3 regions of the Streptomyces sp. NPDC042364 genome follow, and region 1 is predicted to be linked to each of the others. Evidence: riboswitches for the same ligand, from Rfam matches in the RefSeq annotation. Region 1 holds a riboswitch; each other region holds the start of a gene.
What was found. Region 1 has a riboswitch for cobalamin ahead of AC067N_RS02980 (cobalamin biosynthesis protein). Riboswitches for the same ligand answer to the same signal wherever they lie in the genome.
Positions count from the first base shown of each region.

Region 2: it holds a riboswitch for cobalamin, as region 1 does, so the genes downstream of both, AC067N_RS35765 (energy-coupling factor ABC transporter permease) here and AC067N_RS02980 (cobalamin biosynthesis protein) in region 1, are expected to answer to the same signal.
Region 3: it holds a riboswitch for cobalamin, as region 1 does, so the genes downstream of both, AC067N_RS00070 (prenyltransferase/squalene oxidase repeat-containing protein) here and AC067N_RS02980 (cobalamin biosynthesis protein) in region 1, are expected to answer to the same signal.

Region 1 covers NZ_JBWKAJ010000001.1:691,083-695,386, forward strand. Annotated here, with positions in the region: gene AC067N_RS02975 (cobyric acid synthase) at 1-1,335, opposite strand, end outside; gene AC067N_RS02980 (cobalamin biosynthesis protein) at 1,332-2,330, opposite strand; cobalamin riboswitch at 2,430-2,574, opposite strand; gene AC067N_RS02985 (hypothetical protein) at 2,710-2,856, shown strand; gene AC067N_RS02990 (hypothetical protein) at 2,945-3,166, opposite strand; gene AC067N_RS02995 (inorganic phosphate transporter) at 3,195-4,304, opposite strand, start outside.
Region 2 covers NZ_JBWKAJ010000029.1:61,103-65,406, forward strand. Annotated here, with positions in the region: gene AC067N_RS35755 (TSUP family transporter) at 1-536, opposite strand, end outside; gene AC067N_RS35760 (DUF1775 domain-containing protein) at 663-1,400, opposite strand; cobalamin riboswitch at 1,645-1,828, shown strand; gene AC067N_RS35765 (energy-coupling factor ABC transporter permease) at 1,859-2,557, shown strand; gene AC067N_RS35770 (energy-coupling factor ABC transporter substrate-binding protein) at 2,554-2,913, shown strand; gene cbiQ (cobalt ECF transporter T component CbiQ) at 2,920-3,669, shown strand; gene AC067N_RS35780 (energy-coupling factor ABC transporter ATP-binding protein) at 3,666-4,304, shown strand, end outside.
Region 3 covers NZ_JBWKAJ010000001.1:10,284-14,587, reverse strand. Annotated here, with positions in the region: gene AC067N_RS00080 (aldehyde dehydrogenase) at 1-45, opposite strand, end outside; gene AC067N_RS00075 (MBL fold metallo-hydrolase) at 205-1,233, shown strand; cobalamin riboswitch at 1,298-1,437, shown strand; gene AC067N_RS00070 (prenyltransferase/squalene oxidase repeat-containing protein) at 1,552-2,847, shown strand; gene AC067N_RS00065 (hypothetical protein) at 2,822-2,998, opposite strand; gene AC067N_RS00060 (SCO2322 family protein) at 2,985-3,713, shown strand; gene AC067N_RS00055 (energy-coupling factor transporter transmembrane component T) at 3,721-4,304, shown strand, end outside.

The DNA.
Region 1 (4,304 bases):
GGCGGCCGCCACCTCGCGCAGAAAGGCCCGCCGGAACCCGTCCGACTCCAGCGACCCGTGCCAGTGCGTGCCCCAGGTCTGGCCGACCCGGCAGCCGTCCAGGAAGGGGGCGCCCCCGAGGACCTCGGCGACCCCGTGATGGATCTCGTACCCCGTGACGTGCTCCCCGAGGGCCTCGCCCTCCGGGCGGGTGAGGGTCTTCTCCCGCGCGAACCGCACCCGTACGGGCAGCACCCCGAGCCCCTCCACCCGGCCCCGCCGGCTCTCGACCTCGTCCTCGATGTGCTCGCCGAGGAGCTGGAAGCCGCCGCAGATGCCGAGCACGGGCCGGTGTGCGGCGGCCCTGCCGCGCAGCGCGTCCGCGAGACCCCGCTCGTGCAGCCACTCCAGGGCCCGTACGGTGCCCCGGGTGCCCGGGACGACGACGAGGTCCGCGTCGGCCAGTTCCTCGGGCCGGTCCACGAACCGCACCACGACGCCGGGTTCGGCGGCGAGCGCGTCGACGTCGGTGAAGTTGGACATCAGCGGGATCGCGCAGACGGCGACCCGCAGCACGTCCTCCCCGACGGGCGGCGACACGTTCGACTCGCGGACCGTCCCCCTCAGGGACACCCTGAGGCCGTCCTCCTCGTCGATGCCGAGCCCGTGCCGGAACGGCAGCACCCCGTACGTCCGGCGCCCCGTCAGCCCGTGCAGCATGTCGAGCCCCGGCTCCAGCAGGGAGACGTCCCCGCGGAACTTGTTGACGAGGAACCCGGCGACGAGCGCCTGGTCCTCGGGCGAGAGCAGCGCCACCGTCCCGAAGAACGAGGCGAACACCCCGCCGCGGTCGATGTCGCCGACGACGAGCACGGGGAGCCCGGCGTTGCGGGCGATCCCCATGTTGACGATGTCGGTCCGCCGGAGATTGATCTCGGCGGGACTCCCGGCCCCTTCACAGATCACCGCGTCATACGTGCCCCGCAACTCGGCAAGACAGTCGAGCACGGTGCCCAGCAGCCGCTGCTGCCGCCCCCCGTGGTAGCCCCGCGCGCTCAACTCCCCGACGGGCTTGCCGAGCAGCACGACCTGGCTGCTCTGCTCCCCGCCGGGCTTGAGCAGCACCGGATTCATCAGGGCCGTCGGCTCCACCCGGCAGGCCTGCGCCTGCATGGCCTGGGCCCGCCCGATCTCGGCGCCCTCCCTCGTCACGAACGAGTTGAGGGACATGTTCTGCGCCTTGAACGGCGCGACCTTGACGCCCTGTCGCACCAGCCACCGGCAGATCCCGGCGGTGACGACGCTCTTGCCGGCGTCGGAGGTGGTACCGGCGACCAGCAGCCCCCCGCCCGTCATGACGACGCCCCCTTCGCCCGTCCGCGGCGGCCGTTGGCGCCCCCCGGCGCCGGGCGCCGCGTGATGCGGCCCCGCAGCAGCGACGCGCCCGCGCTGACGCCGAGCGCGAGCCAGCTCACGCGCCGCGACAGCCGGACGGCCCGCTCGATGTCCCCCACGGCGACGGCCCGCCCCTCCGTGTTCAGCACGGGCCGGTGCTCGACCCGCCCCCCGTACGACAACGTGCCTCCCAGCCGGACGCCGAGCGCCCCGGCGAACGACGCCTCCACGGGACCGGCGTTGGGGCTCGGATGCTTCCGCGCGTCCGCCCGCCAGGCCCGTACGGCCCCCCGGGCGTCCCCGCCGGCCGCCGCGGCCAGCAGGGCGGTGAGCCGGGCCCCCGGCCACCCCGCCACGTCGTCGAGCCGGGCCGACGCCCACCCGTACCGCCGATGACGCGGCGACCTGTGCCCGACCATGGCGTCCAGTGTGTTGACGGCCCGGAACCCGACGAGTCCGGGCACACCCCCCACCGCCCCCCACACCAACGCCCCGACCACGGCGTCCGAGGTGTTCTCGGCGACGGACTCGACCACGGCCCGGGCGATCCCGTCCGCGTCCAGCGCCTGGGGGTCCCGTCCGCACAGATGCGGCAGCCGGGCCCGCGCGGCCTCGACGTCCCCGTCCTCCAGCGCCCGCCCGACGGCACGGGCCTCGCACACCAGGGAGGTCCCCCCGACGACGGCCCAGGTGGCCGCGCCGGTCAGCGCGACGGACGCCGCACGGGACGGCCGAGCCGCCGCCGCGGCCACCGCCCCCAGCGCCACGGCGCCGCCGGCGCACACCACGGTGTGCAGCGCGCCCCACCCCCGGTGGTCCCGCCACAACACCCGCTCCACGGCGCCCGCGGCCCGTCCGAACACGGCGACGGGGTGCCCCCGGCGGGGATCGCCGAGCAGCAGGTCACCGAGGAGTCCGGCGGTGGCGCCGTACGCGAAGACGCGATCGGCACGCACGCGTTCAGCCGATCGCGGGGTCGGGCAAGGACCGGATGCTGGATCCCACATGGCAGCCGCGCATGGCGATATGTCCTCACTCAGGGTGTCCACGCCCTGGTTCGACGAGACCGACGACGAGAGTTCCTGGCTCCCGGGGAAGGTTCTTCCCCGGTGACAGTGGCGGGACCGCGCCGGACTCGCACCGGCTTCCTCTCCTGCCGTCGTAGATGGCCCCGGCAGTCCACCACGCCCCCGGAAGACCCGTCAACTCGCCGCTGACCTGCGGCGCAGCGGTGTGCTGAGCCCCACACCGCTGAAACGGCGTCAGCCGTCCGAATCGACGCTTTCCGTACTCTTTCCCGCCGCCCCGCCGGTGCGCTTCAGCACGGTCGCCGGGGTGCTCGCCGTCGGAGCCGGCGCGCTCGCCTCGCTGTTGGTGCCGGAGGCGGAGGCACGAGCCGTCGTCCGGATGGTGGTGACCGTCCTCGCCGCCACGGGGGCGGGCCTGTGGTGGGGTCTGAACCCCGGTCAGCGGACGCGGTGAACGAGACGGCGAACCCCCTGTGCCGAGGTGGCCGGCACAGGGGGTTCGCCGTGGTGTCCTGGGGGAGGCGGGACGGAGGTCCGTGACCTCAGGCCATGATCAGGTAGATCCCGTAGCCCACCGCCGCCGCGCACGCCGCGAAGCAGGCGTACGCCGCCGTCGTGGCGAGTGCGGCCGAGCCGCCGGAGGCCGTCGCCGTCTCCCGCTTCGAGAGGCCGACGATCCCCAGGGTGAACAGGCCGACGAGGGCCACGGTGACCACGAGGCTGACTCCGAAGACGGAGCCGAGTGCTGCCCAGTCGATGTGCATGGTGGTGTCTTCCTAGGGGGCGCGGGGCTCAGACGGCCGGAGTGGGGGCGGAGGGACCGGTCGGGGTCTCGGCGGTGGCCGTCGCGGCCGCGGGGGCCGGGATCGTCGCCGCGAGGTCCTCGGTCACGGCGCCGACCGGCGGCGGGGTCACCGCGGCGATGGCCGTGGTCACCACACCGGGGGGCTCCTCGGTGTCGTTCACGTTGGTGTGGTCGACCACCTCACGGCGCGAGATCACCCAGATCGCGGCGCTGGAGGCGACGAGGAAGACCGCGACGACGGCCGTGCCCCACGTGCCGTGGGACGTCACCCACTCGGCGAGCGCGGCGACGAGCGCCGCGGCCGGCAGGGTCAGGCCCCAGGCCACGAACATCCGGGTCGCGGTGGACCAGCGGACCACACCGCCCTTGCGGCCCAGGCCCGCACCCATGACCGCACCGGAGACCGAGTGCGTGGTGGAGAGGGAGAAGCCGAGGTGGGAGGAGGCCAGGATGACCGTCGCCGCGCTGGTCTGGGCGGCGAAGCCCTGCTGCGGCTGGAGGTCGGTCAGGCCCTTGCCCATGGTGCGGATGATGCGCCAGCCGCCCAGGTAGGTGCCGAGAGCGATGGCCAGACCGGCGGAGACGATGACCCAGACCGGCGGGTCGGAGTCCGGCGCGAGAGCGCCGCCGGCGACCAGGGCCAGGGTGATGATGCCCATCGTCTTCTGGGCGTCGTTCGTGCCGTGGGCCAGCGAGACCAGACCGGCGGAGGCGATCTGACCGGCGCGGTAGCCCTTGCCGGCGGCCTTGTCGCTCGTGTGCCGCCCGAGCTTGTACGTCAGCCGCGTCGCGAACATCGCCGCGATGCCGGCGACCAGCGGAGCCGCGACGGCGGGGATCAGCACCTTGGTGACGAGCACGTCACCGTGGACCGCGCCCGTGCCGACCGAGGCGATCGTGGCACCGATCAGGCCGCCCATCAGGGCGTGCGACGAGCTGGAGGGAAGCCCCACGAGCCAGGTCAGCAGGTTCCAGAGGATGGCGCCCACGAGCGCCGCGAATATGACCTCTGGCTGGATGCCGGACTCGTCGACGAGCCCCTTGGAGATGGTGTTGGCGACCTCGATGGAAAGGAACGCGCCGACAAGGTTGAGCAC
Region 2 (4,304 bases), on a different contig from region 1:
GGCGCCACCCTGGCGACGGGCATGCCCCGCCCCACCAGGATCGGGCCGAGGAGGGAGCCGCCGCCGATCCCGTAGATCCCGCCCACGACGCCGACCACCAGCGCCAGGCCGGTGACCGCACGGGGCGAGGGCTCCGGCGCCTGGACACGGCGGGCGGGCCGCAGGGTGCGCAGCACGAGCCACGCGCCGAGCGGCATCAGCAGGGCGGCAACCAGGAGACGGAAGACGGTCGCGCCGGGGACCGCGAGGACCCGGACCACGGCACCGATGACGACGCCGGGCAGGGTGCCCGCCAGCAGCCCGCGGGTCAGAGGGCCGTCCAGGGCGCCCGCGCGGTGGTGACGCAACAGGGCGCCGGGCCCGGACACCACGTTGAACAGCAGGTTCGTCGGGGTGACGGCCGGGCTCGGCACACCCAGCACGCTCAGTTGGACGGGCAGCAGGAAGACCGCGCCCGAGACCCCCACGGGCGCGGTCACCGCCGCGATCAGCATGCCGACGGCGAGCCCGGCCGCCCCCGTCGACCAGATCGTCATCCGTCAGACCTCCATCCGGCCGAGCTTCATCCCTCAAAGATCATCCGTCAGACCTTCGTCCAGGAGAGCTTCATCCGTGAGACCGTCATCCGTCCGGTCCGTCGTCATCCGTCCGGTCCGTACGGGTCAGGCGGCTCCGCCGCGGCGGCCGCGCCACCACCACAGGCCACCGCCGAGGGCGAGGACGGCCGCGCCGATACCGAGGGGCACGGCCAGGGGGACGCCGTCGTCGCCGTCGGTGCTGTCCGCCGCGGGCTTCGCCGTTGCTTCCGCGGCCTCGAGGTCGGGCTCCGGCGAGGCGGTCGCCGGCGAGGGCTCCTCCGAAGGGCTGGGGGTGGGACTGACGAGTTCCGCGCCGGGAGCGGCGGGCTCCAGGTCCAGCCGGGGCGCGGGGTGACCGTGGCCGTGCCCGTCGCCGCCGGAGTCGTCCAGTTCGATCCAGCGGTCCACCTTGCCGTCGCTGTAGAACTGCAGCGTCTTGAACACCAGCGACTTCGCGTCGGGCAACTGCCGTACGGAGACGACGTACTCGGCGTCCTCCCCCACCGCGAGCTTCGGTCCCGAGACGGTGTAGCCCCGTTCGGTGGCGGCGAACTTCCAGCCCTTGGGGCCCTCTTCGTAGCCGACGTCGGCGGGGGCGATGCCCTTCGGCAGGATGACCTCCAGCTTGGTGATGCCGGCGGAGGCGGACTCCGACTCGGCGGAGAAGGTCAGCTCGACGTTCTGGTCGAGGGCGCGGGCGCCCTCCGCCTCGACCTCCGTGTGCGCCGCGGCCGGTGCCGCGGTGACGACGGCGAACGCGAGCGCGGTCGCGGTGAGGACGCCGAGACGGCGCGTGCTGCGTGCCAGGGTCGGGCGGTGCACAGCTGACTCCCTTGTACCGAAGGTGTGAAGCCTGCATTCAAGCGCAGGGCCGACGTCCGGGCCAAGGGCGGCCCGCGGTGCCGGGACGTCCGTCCTACCGGCAAATCCGCCGCACCGGGCAAGGCCGTTGGGTCCTCCCCGCGCGGTGCGGCGCGTGGGACAGCTGAGGCGTGCGCCGGGGTGTGTGCTGTTCACCACCGCCTTCACGCCCCCGTCTGCGCTTGTCAGCGGCCTTGTGGGGGCACTACTGTCACCACGCCTTGGTGAACGGGAAATCCGGTGTGATGCCGGTGCGGCCCTCGCCACTGTGATCGGGAAGTCCGGCTCCAGTCCTCGCGGACAGCCACTGGGTCCTTGTGACCCGGGAAGGCGGAGCACGGGCGGTGGTACCCGTCAGCCAGGAGACCGGCCAAGGCACGTCAACCATCCACGAGGTGCTGGAGAGGGTCTGCTGAGCCATGCACATAGCCGAGGGTTTCCTTCCCCCGGCGCACGCGATCGCCTGGGGTGTCGCGTCCGCGCCGTTCGTCGTCCACGGAGTACGGTCACTCACCCGTGAGGTCAGGGAACACCCTGAGAGCACGCTGCTGCTCGGTGCCTCGGGGGCTTTCACCTTCGTCCTGTCGGCGCTGAAGCTGCCGTCCGTCACCGGGAGTTGCTCCCACCCCACCGGCACCGGACTCGGTGCCATCCTGTTCCGGCCGCCGATCATGGCGGTGCTGGGCACCATCACCCTGCTCTTCCAGGCCCTGCTGCTCGCCCACGGCGGACTGACCACACTCGGCGCCAACGTCTTCTCCATGGCGATCGTCGGCCCCTGGGCCGGATACGCCGTCTACAAGCTGCTGCGGCACTACGACGTGCCGTTGATGGTCGCGGTGTTCTTCGGCGCGTTCTTCGCCGACCTGTCCACCTACTGCGTCACCAGTGTCCAGCTCGCGCTCGCGTTCCCCGACCCGAGCAGCGGGTTCCTGGGCGCGCTCGGCAAGTTCGGTTCCATCTTCGCCATCACCCAGCTCCCCCTCGCGGTGAGCGAGGGCCTGCTCACGGTGCTGGTGATGCGGCTTCTGGTGCAGTCGAGCAAGGGCGAGCTGACCCGGCTCGGGGTGCTCGTGGCGGGCAAGCGGGAGACGAAGAGCGAGGCGGTGGCGCGATGAGCCGGAACACGAAGATCAACGTCCTGCTGCTGCTCGTGGTGGCCGCGCTCGCGGTGCTGCCGCTGGCTCTCGGCCTCGGCGACCACAAGAAGGAGCCCTTCACGGGGGCGGACGGGGAGGCCGAGAGCGCGATCACCGAGATCGAGCCGGACTACAAGCCGTGGTTCTCGCCCCTGTACGAGCCGCCCTCCGGTGAGATCGAGTCCGCGCTGTTCTCCCTCCAGGCCGCCCTCGGCGCGGGCGTCCTCGCCTACTACTTCGGCCTGCACCGGGGCCGCCGCCAGGGCGAGGCGCGGGCACTGGCACAGCAGGAGACCGCGAGGACGCCGGCCGGGTCCGGCTCCGAAGAGGTCTGACGCCACGTGCTACCGATCGACGAGGCGGCGCACAGCAGTCGCTGGCGCCGCCGCCATCCCGTGGACAAGGCCGTGCTCGGGCTCGGCCTCACCGTGCTCGCGATCTCGCTGCCGCCCTGGCCCGGCGCGGCCCTCGTCCTGCTGACCGCGCTCGTCGTGCTGCTCGGACCGGCCGGTGTGCCGCGTCGCCGGCTGTGGCGCGCCTACCGGGTGCCGCTGGGGTTCTGTGTGACCGGGGCGCTGCCGCTGCTCGTCCAGGTCGGCGGGCCCGACGGGTTCGTGACCCTGGCCGCGGGCGGTCCGGTCCGTGCGGCGGAGCTGCTGCTGCGGACCTCCGCCGCCTCCCTGGGCGTCCTGCTGTTCGCCTTCACCACCCCCATGTCGGACCTGCTGCCGCGGCTGGTGCGGGCCGGGGTGCCCGCACCGGTGGTGGACGTCGCCCTGGTGACGTACCGCATGAGCTTCCTGCTCCTGGACTCCGTACGCCGGATCCGCGACGCGCAGGCGGCCCGGCTCGGGCACACCACCCGCGCCGCCACCTGGCGGTCCCTGGCCGGGCTCGGCGCGACCGCGTTCGTACGGGCCTTCGACCGGGCGGCGCGGCTCCAGACGGGCCTGGCCGGGCGGGGCTACGACGGCACCCTGCGCGTCCTGGTGCCCGAGGCTCGGGTCTCCGTCCGCTTCACCTCCGTCAGCGTCGTCCTCCTCGCGGCCGTGGCCGCTCTCACCTTCGTCCTGGAAAGGCCGCTGACATGAGCGAGCCCGTGCTCGTCGCCCTGCGGGGCGCGTCGTTCGCGTACGAGGACGGCCCGGCCGTGCTCAGTGAGCTCGACTTCGAGGTGCGCGAGGGGCGCGCGCTCGCCCTGCTGGGCCGCAACGGCAGCGGCAAGACGACGCTGATGCGGCTGCTCAGCGGTGGACTCCGGCCGCGTTCGGGTGAGTTGACGGTCGAGGGGCGGCCGGTGACCTACGACCGCAAGGGCCTGACCGGGCTGCGGACGACCGTTCAGCTGGTGGTGCAGGACCCGGACGACCAGCTCTTCGCGGCCTCGGTCGCCCAGGACGTGTCGTTCGGACCGCTGAACCTCGGGCTGCCCGACGACCAGGTACGGGTCCGGGTGGACGAGGCGCTCGCCGCGCTCGGTATCTCCGCCCTCGCCGACCGGCCCACCCATCTGCTCTCCTACGGCCAGCGCAAGCGGACCGCGATCGCCGGCGCGGTGGCGATGCGGCCGCGGGTGCTGATCCTCGACGAGCCGACCGCGGGACTCGACCCCGACGGCCAGGAACGGCTCCTCACCACCCTGGACGGGCTCCGCCGCTCCGGCACGACCGTGGTGATGGCGACGCACGACGTCGATCTGGCGCTGCGGTGGGCCGACGACGCGGCG
Region 3 (4,304 bases), 680 kb from region 1:
CTCCCCGCCGATGAAAAGCTGTCCGTGTTCCACGAGCTCGGTCATGGCCGACTGCCTCCCCTGAGCCGATCTCTGACGGTGCATCAGATACGGAACTGATACCAGCTCCGATGGAAGGAGTCCACGGGGCGACGACGGTTGACTCGGCCTCCCATCGAAACCTGTTCTAGTTATAGTTGCGGGAAGGCGGCGATTGGGGAGCCCATGGCGCAGGTGTACGACCACGGCGGCGGCGTCCGGTCCCTCCAGGTGCCCATCCCGGACAACCCCCTCGGCCACACGCTCGTGTACGTCGTCGACACCGACCGCGGCCCTGTGCTCGTCGACACCGGCTGGGACGACCCGGCCTCCTGGGACACGCTGTGCGAGGGCCTCGTCGCCTGCGGTACGTCGGTCGGGGAGATCACCGGCGTGGTGATCACGCACCACCACCCGGACCACCACGGCCTGTCGGGCAAGGTGCGGGAGGCGTCCGGCGCCTGGCTGGCCATGCACGCGGCGGACGCCTCGGTGGTACGGCGGACGCGGGAGACCCGGCCGGAGCGCTGGTTCACGTACATGGCGGCCAAGCTGACGGCGGCCGGCGCGCCCGAGGAGCACGTGGCCCCGCTGCGCGCCCCGCGCGGCCCCCGTACCCTGCCCGGCCTCTCCCCCGCGCTCCCCGACCGCGAGATCGTCCCCGGCGAGCTCCTCGACCTGCCGGGCCGCCGCCTCCGCGCGATCTGGACGCCCGGCCACACCCCCGGCCATGTCTGCCTGCACCTGGAGGAGGACCACCCCGCCGAACTCCCGGGCCGGGGACGGCTGTTCTCCGGGGACCACCTCCTCCCCGAGATCAGCCCGCACATCGGCCTGTACGAGGACCCCGACGACACCACCGTCACCGACCCCCTCGGCGACTACCTCGACTCCCTCGAACGCGTCGCCCGCCTGACCCCGGCCGAGGTCCTCCCGGCCCACCAGTACACCTTCACCGACGCCTCGGCCCGCGTCCGGGAGCTGCTCACGCACCACGAGTCCCGCCTCACCGACCTGCGCTCCCTCCTCACCACCCCGCTCACGCCGTGGCAGCTCGCCGAACGCATGGAGTGGAACCGCCCGTGGTCCGAGATCCCCTACGGATCGAGGAACATCGCCGTCGCCGAGGCGGAGGCCCACCTGCGCCGCCTGGTGAAGCAGGGCCGGGCGGAGGCGGTGGCGGGGAGCGACCCGGTGACGTACGTGGCGGTGTGAGACCGGGCTGCGCCCGCCGGAGGGCTCAGCGGGAGCCCCCTCCGGCACAGGTGGCCTCGGGCTGTTGGCTACCGACAGGTAGAGTGGCCGGGTCGTCACGCCCGTACAGGGGGAAGCCGGTGCAAATCCGGCGCTGACCCGCAACCGTGAGCCGATGCCGTCCGCGCGATCGGCGAGTCGGACTGCCCTGTGCGGAACTGTGACCGGCTCGCGTCACCGGCGTCCGCCGGTGTACGGCACCGTCGAGGAATACGGAGCCGAGCCGCCCGGCGTCGCGCCGTGCCGCCCGGCTCCCGTCAGGGAGAGGCACCGCCGATCATGAATGTCCGCCGCAGCGCCGCGGTCGTCGCCGTACTGGCCGCCACAGCCGGGGTCGGCACCGGACTCGGTACCGGTTTCGCACCGGCCGCCCTCGCCGACGACACCGCCCCCGCCGCGCCGTCCGCGTCGCCGTCGCAGGCGATACCCACCGGCCTGTACGGGTCGACGGACCCCAGGTACGACGGCGTATGGCGGCAGTCACTCACGCTGGTCGCGCTGGACGCCGTGGGCGAGAGGCCCGGCGCCGGGGCCGTGGAGTGGCTGCTCGGCCAGCAGTGCGCGAGCGGGGCGTTCGCGGCGTACCGGCCCGACCCCACGGCGAAGTGCGACGCCAAGACCGCCGTCGACACCAACAGCACGGCGGCCGCGGTGCAGGCGCTCGCCGCGGTCGGCGGGCACGACGCCGAGGCCGGGCGGGCCGTCGGCTGGCTGAAGGACAACCAGAACGACGACGGCGGCTGGGGCTTCACCGCCGGCGGGCCCAGCGACGCGAACTCCACGTCCGTCGTCATCGGCGCGCTGGCCGCCGTGGGCGAGAAGCCCGACGGCCAGAAGAAGGCCGGCCGTTCCCCCTACGACGCCCTGCGCGCCCTCGCCCTCCCGTGCGCCGTCGGCACCGAGGGCAGCGGCGCCTTCGCCTACCAGCCCGACAAGAAGGGCGGGCTCGCCGCCAACGCCGACGCCACGGCCGCCGCGGTGCTGGGCAGCCTGGGCGAGGGGTTCGTGGTCGACGCCGGGAAGGCGGGGGAGGGCGGCGGCGCGAACGCCGGTGCCTCGGGTGAGTGCGCAGGCGGCACCTCGCCCGAGGACGCGGCCCACAACGGTGCCGTGTACCTCGCCGGGGCCCTGACCTCCGACGGCTATCTGAAGTCCGCCCTCGCGGGCGCCGAGGACCAGCCCGACCTCGGCAACACCGCCGACGCGGTCGTGGCGCTGGCCGCCGCCGGGGAGACGAAGGCCGCCGGGAAGCCGCTGGCCTGGCTGGCGAAGAACCACGGCCCGTGGGCGGCGAAGTCCGGCCCCGCCGCGTACTCCCAGCTCATCCTCGCCGCGCACGCCACCGGCACCGATCCGCGCGACTTCGGCGGCGCGGACCTGGTGGCACAGCTGACGGAGACCGGGCCGGCCCGGGACGTGGCCGACCACACGGGCGTGCCGGGCGACGACACCGCCGACGGGGACGAGAACAGCGGCGGGGTCGCGACCGGAGTGGTGCTGGGTGCCGGACTCGGGCTCGCCGCGATCGTCGGCGCGGCGCTGACGGGGCTCACCAGGAAGCGGCGGCGGCCGTGAGCCGGTCACGGCCGCGAAGCTCCGCCGGGCGGTCGTTGCCCGGGCGCGCTTCGGTCACGCCGCCGCCGGTCACGCCGCCGGTCACGTCGCCGTCGGTGACGCCGCCGCCGGTCACGTCGCCGGTCACGTCGCCGTCGGTGACGCGACTCACGGGGGCGCGCGTCGTGGCCCGGCGCGTCACGGCCGTGTTGTCGTCGGCCGTGGTGCTGCTGTTCGTGCTGGTGGGGCTGGGCGGGCAGGCCCATGCCGCCGCCTATCGGTACTGGTCCTTCTGGGACCGGACGTCGGACGGCTCCGGCTGGGTGTACGCCATGCAGGGGCCGTCGACCGCCCGGCCCTCGGACGGGGACGTGCAGGGTTTCCGGTTCGCCGTCAGCGAGGACTCGGACGACGCCGCGAAGCCGCGCGGGGCCGCCGGCTTCGACGCCATCTGCTCGGGTACGGCCGCCCGCGACGGACAGAAGCGGATCGCGCTCGTCATCGACTTCGGCACGGCCGCGGACGCCCCGGCGGGTGAGACGCCCCCGTCGGCGCGTACCGCGTGTGCGCGCGTGCCGTCGGACGCGACCAGCGCCGACGCGCTCGCGGCCGTGGCGAAGCCGCTCCGCTACGACACGAACGCGCTGCTCTGCTCGATCGCCGGTTACCCCCGGAAGGGCTGCGGGGAGGTCGTCGCGGGTGACGGGGCGGCCGACACGTCCGGCTCGGCTCCGAGGACCACCGGCCCCGACGCCTCAGCCGCTTCCGGCGGCACCGGCACGTCCGACGAGAAGGGCCCGTCCGTCGGCCTGTTCGTGGGCGCGGGCGCCGTCGCGGTGCTCGGCGCGGCGGCGGCGTGGCAGGCCGGGCGACGCCGCCGTGGGTAGCCATGGGCTGTCGTACCGCCGGCGCCCCGTGCGGCGCGGGCACCGGGGGCGTTCCGTGCACCCCCTCGCCTGGTGGCTCTGGGCCCTGGGGCTCGGCACCGCCGCGTCCCGCACCACCAACCCCCTCCTTCTGGGCCTCCTCATAGCCGTGGCGGGGTATGTCGTGGCGACGCACCGCACGGACGCCCCCTGGGCCCGCTCGTACACCGCGTTCGTGAAGCTCGGCCTGGCGGTGCTGGTGATCCGGCTGGCCTTCGCGGTGGTGCTCGGCTCCCCCGTCCCCGGCACGCACACCCTCCTCACGCTCCCCGAAGTCCCGCTGCCCGGCTGGGCGCAGGGCATCCGCCTGGGCGGGCGGGTGACGGCGGAGGGGGTGCTGTTCGCGCTGTACGACGGTCTGCGGCTCGCCGCGCTCCTCATCTGCGTCGGCGCCGCGAACGCCCTGGCGAACCCGGCCCGTCTGCTGAAGTCGCTGCCGGGCGCGCTGTACGAGGCGGGCGTGGCGGTGGTGGTGGCGATGACGTTCGCCCCGCATCTGGTGGCGGACGTGCAGCGGTTGCGGGCCGCCCGGCGGCTGCGCGGGCGGCCGGA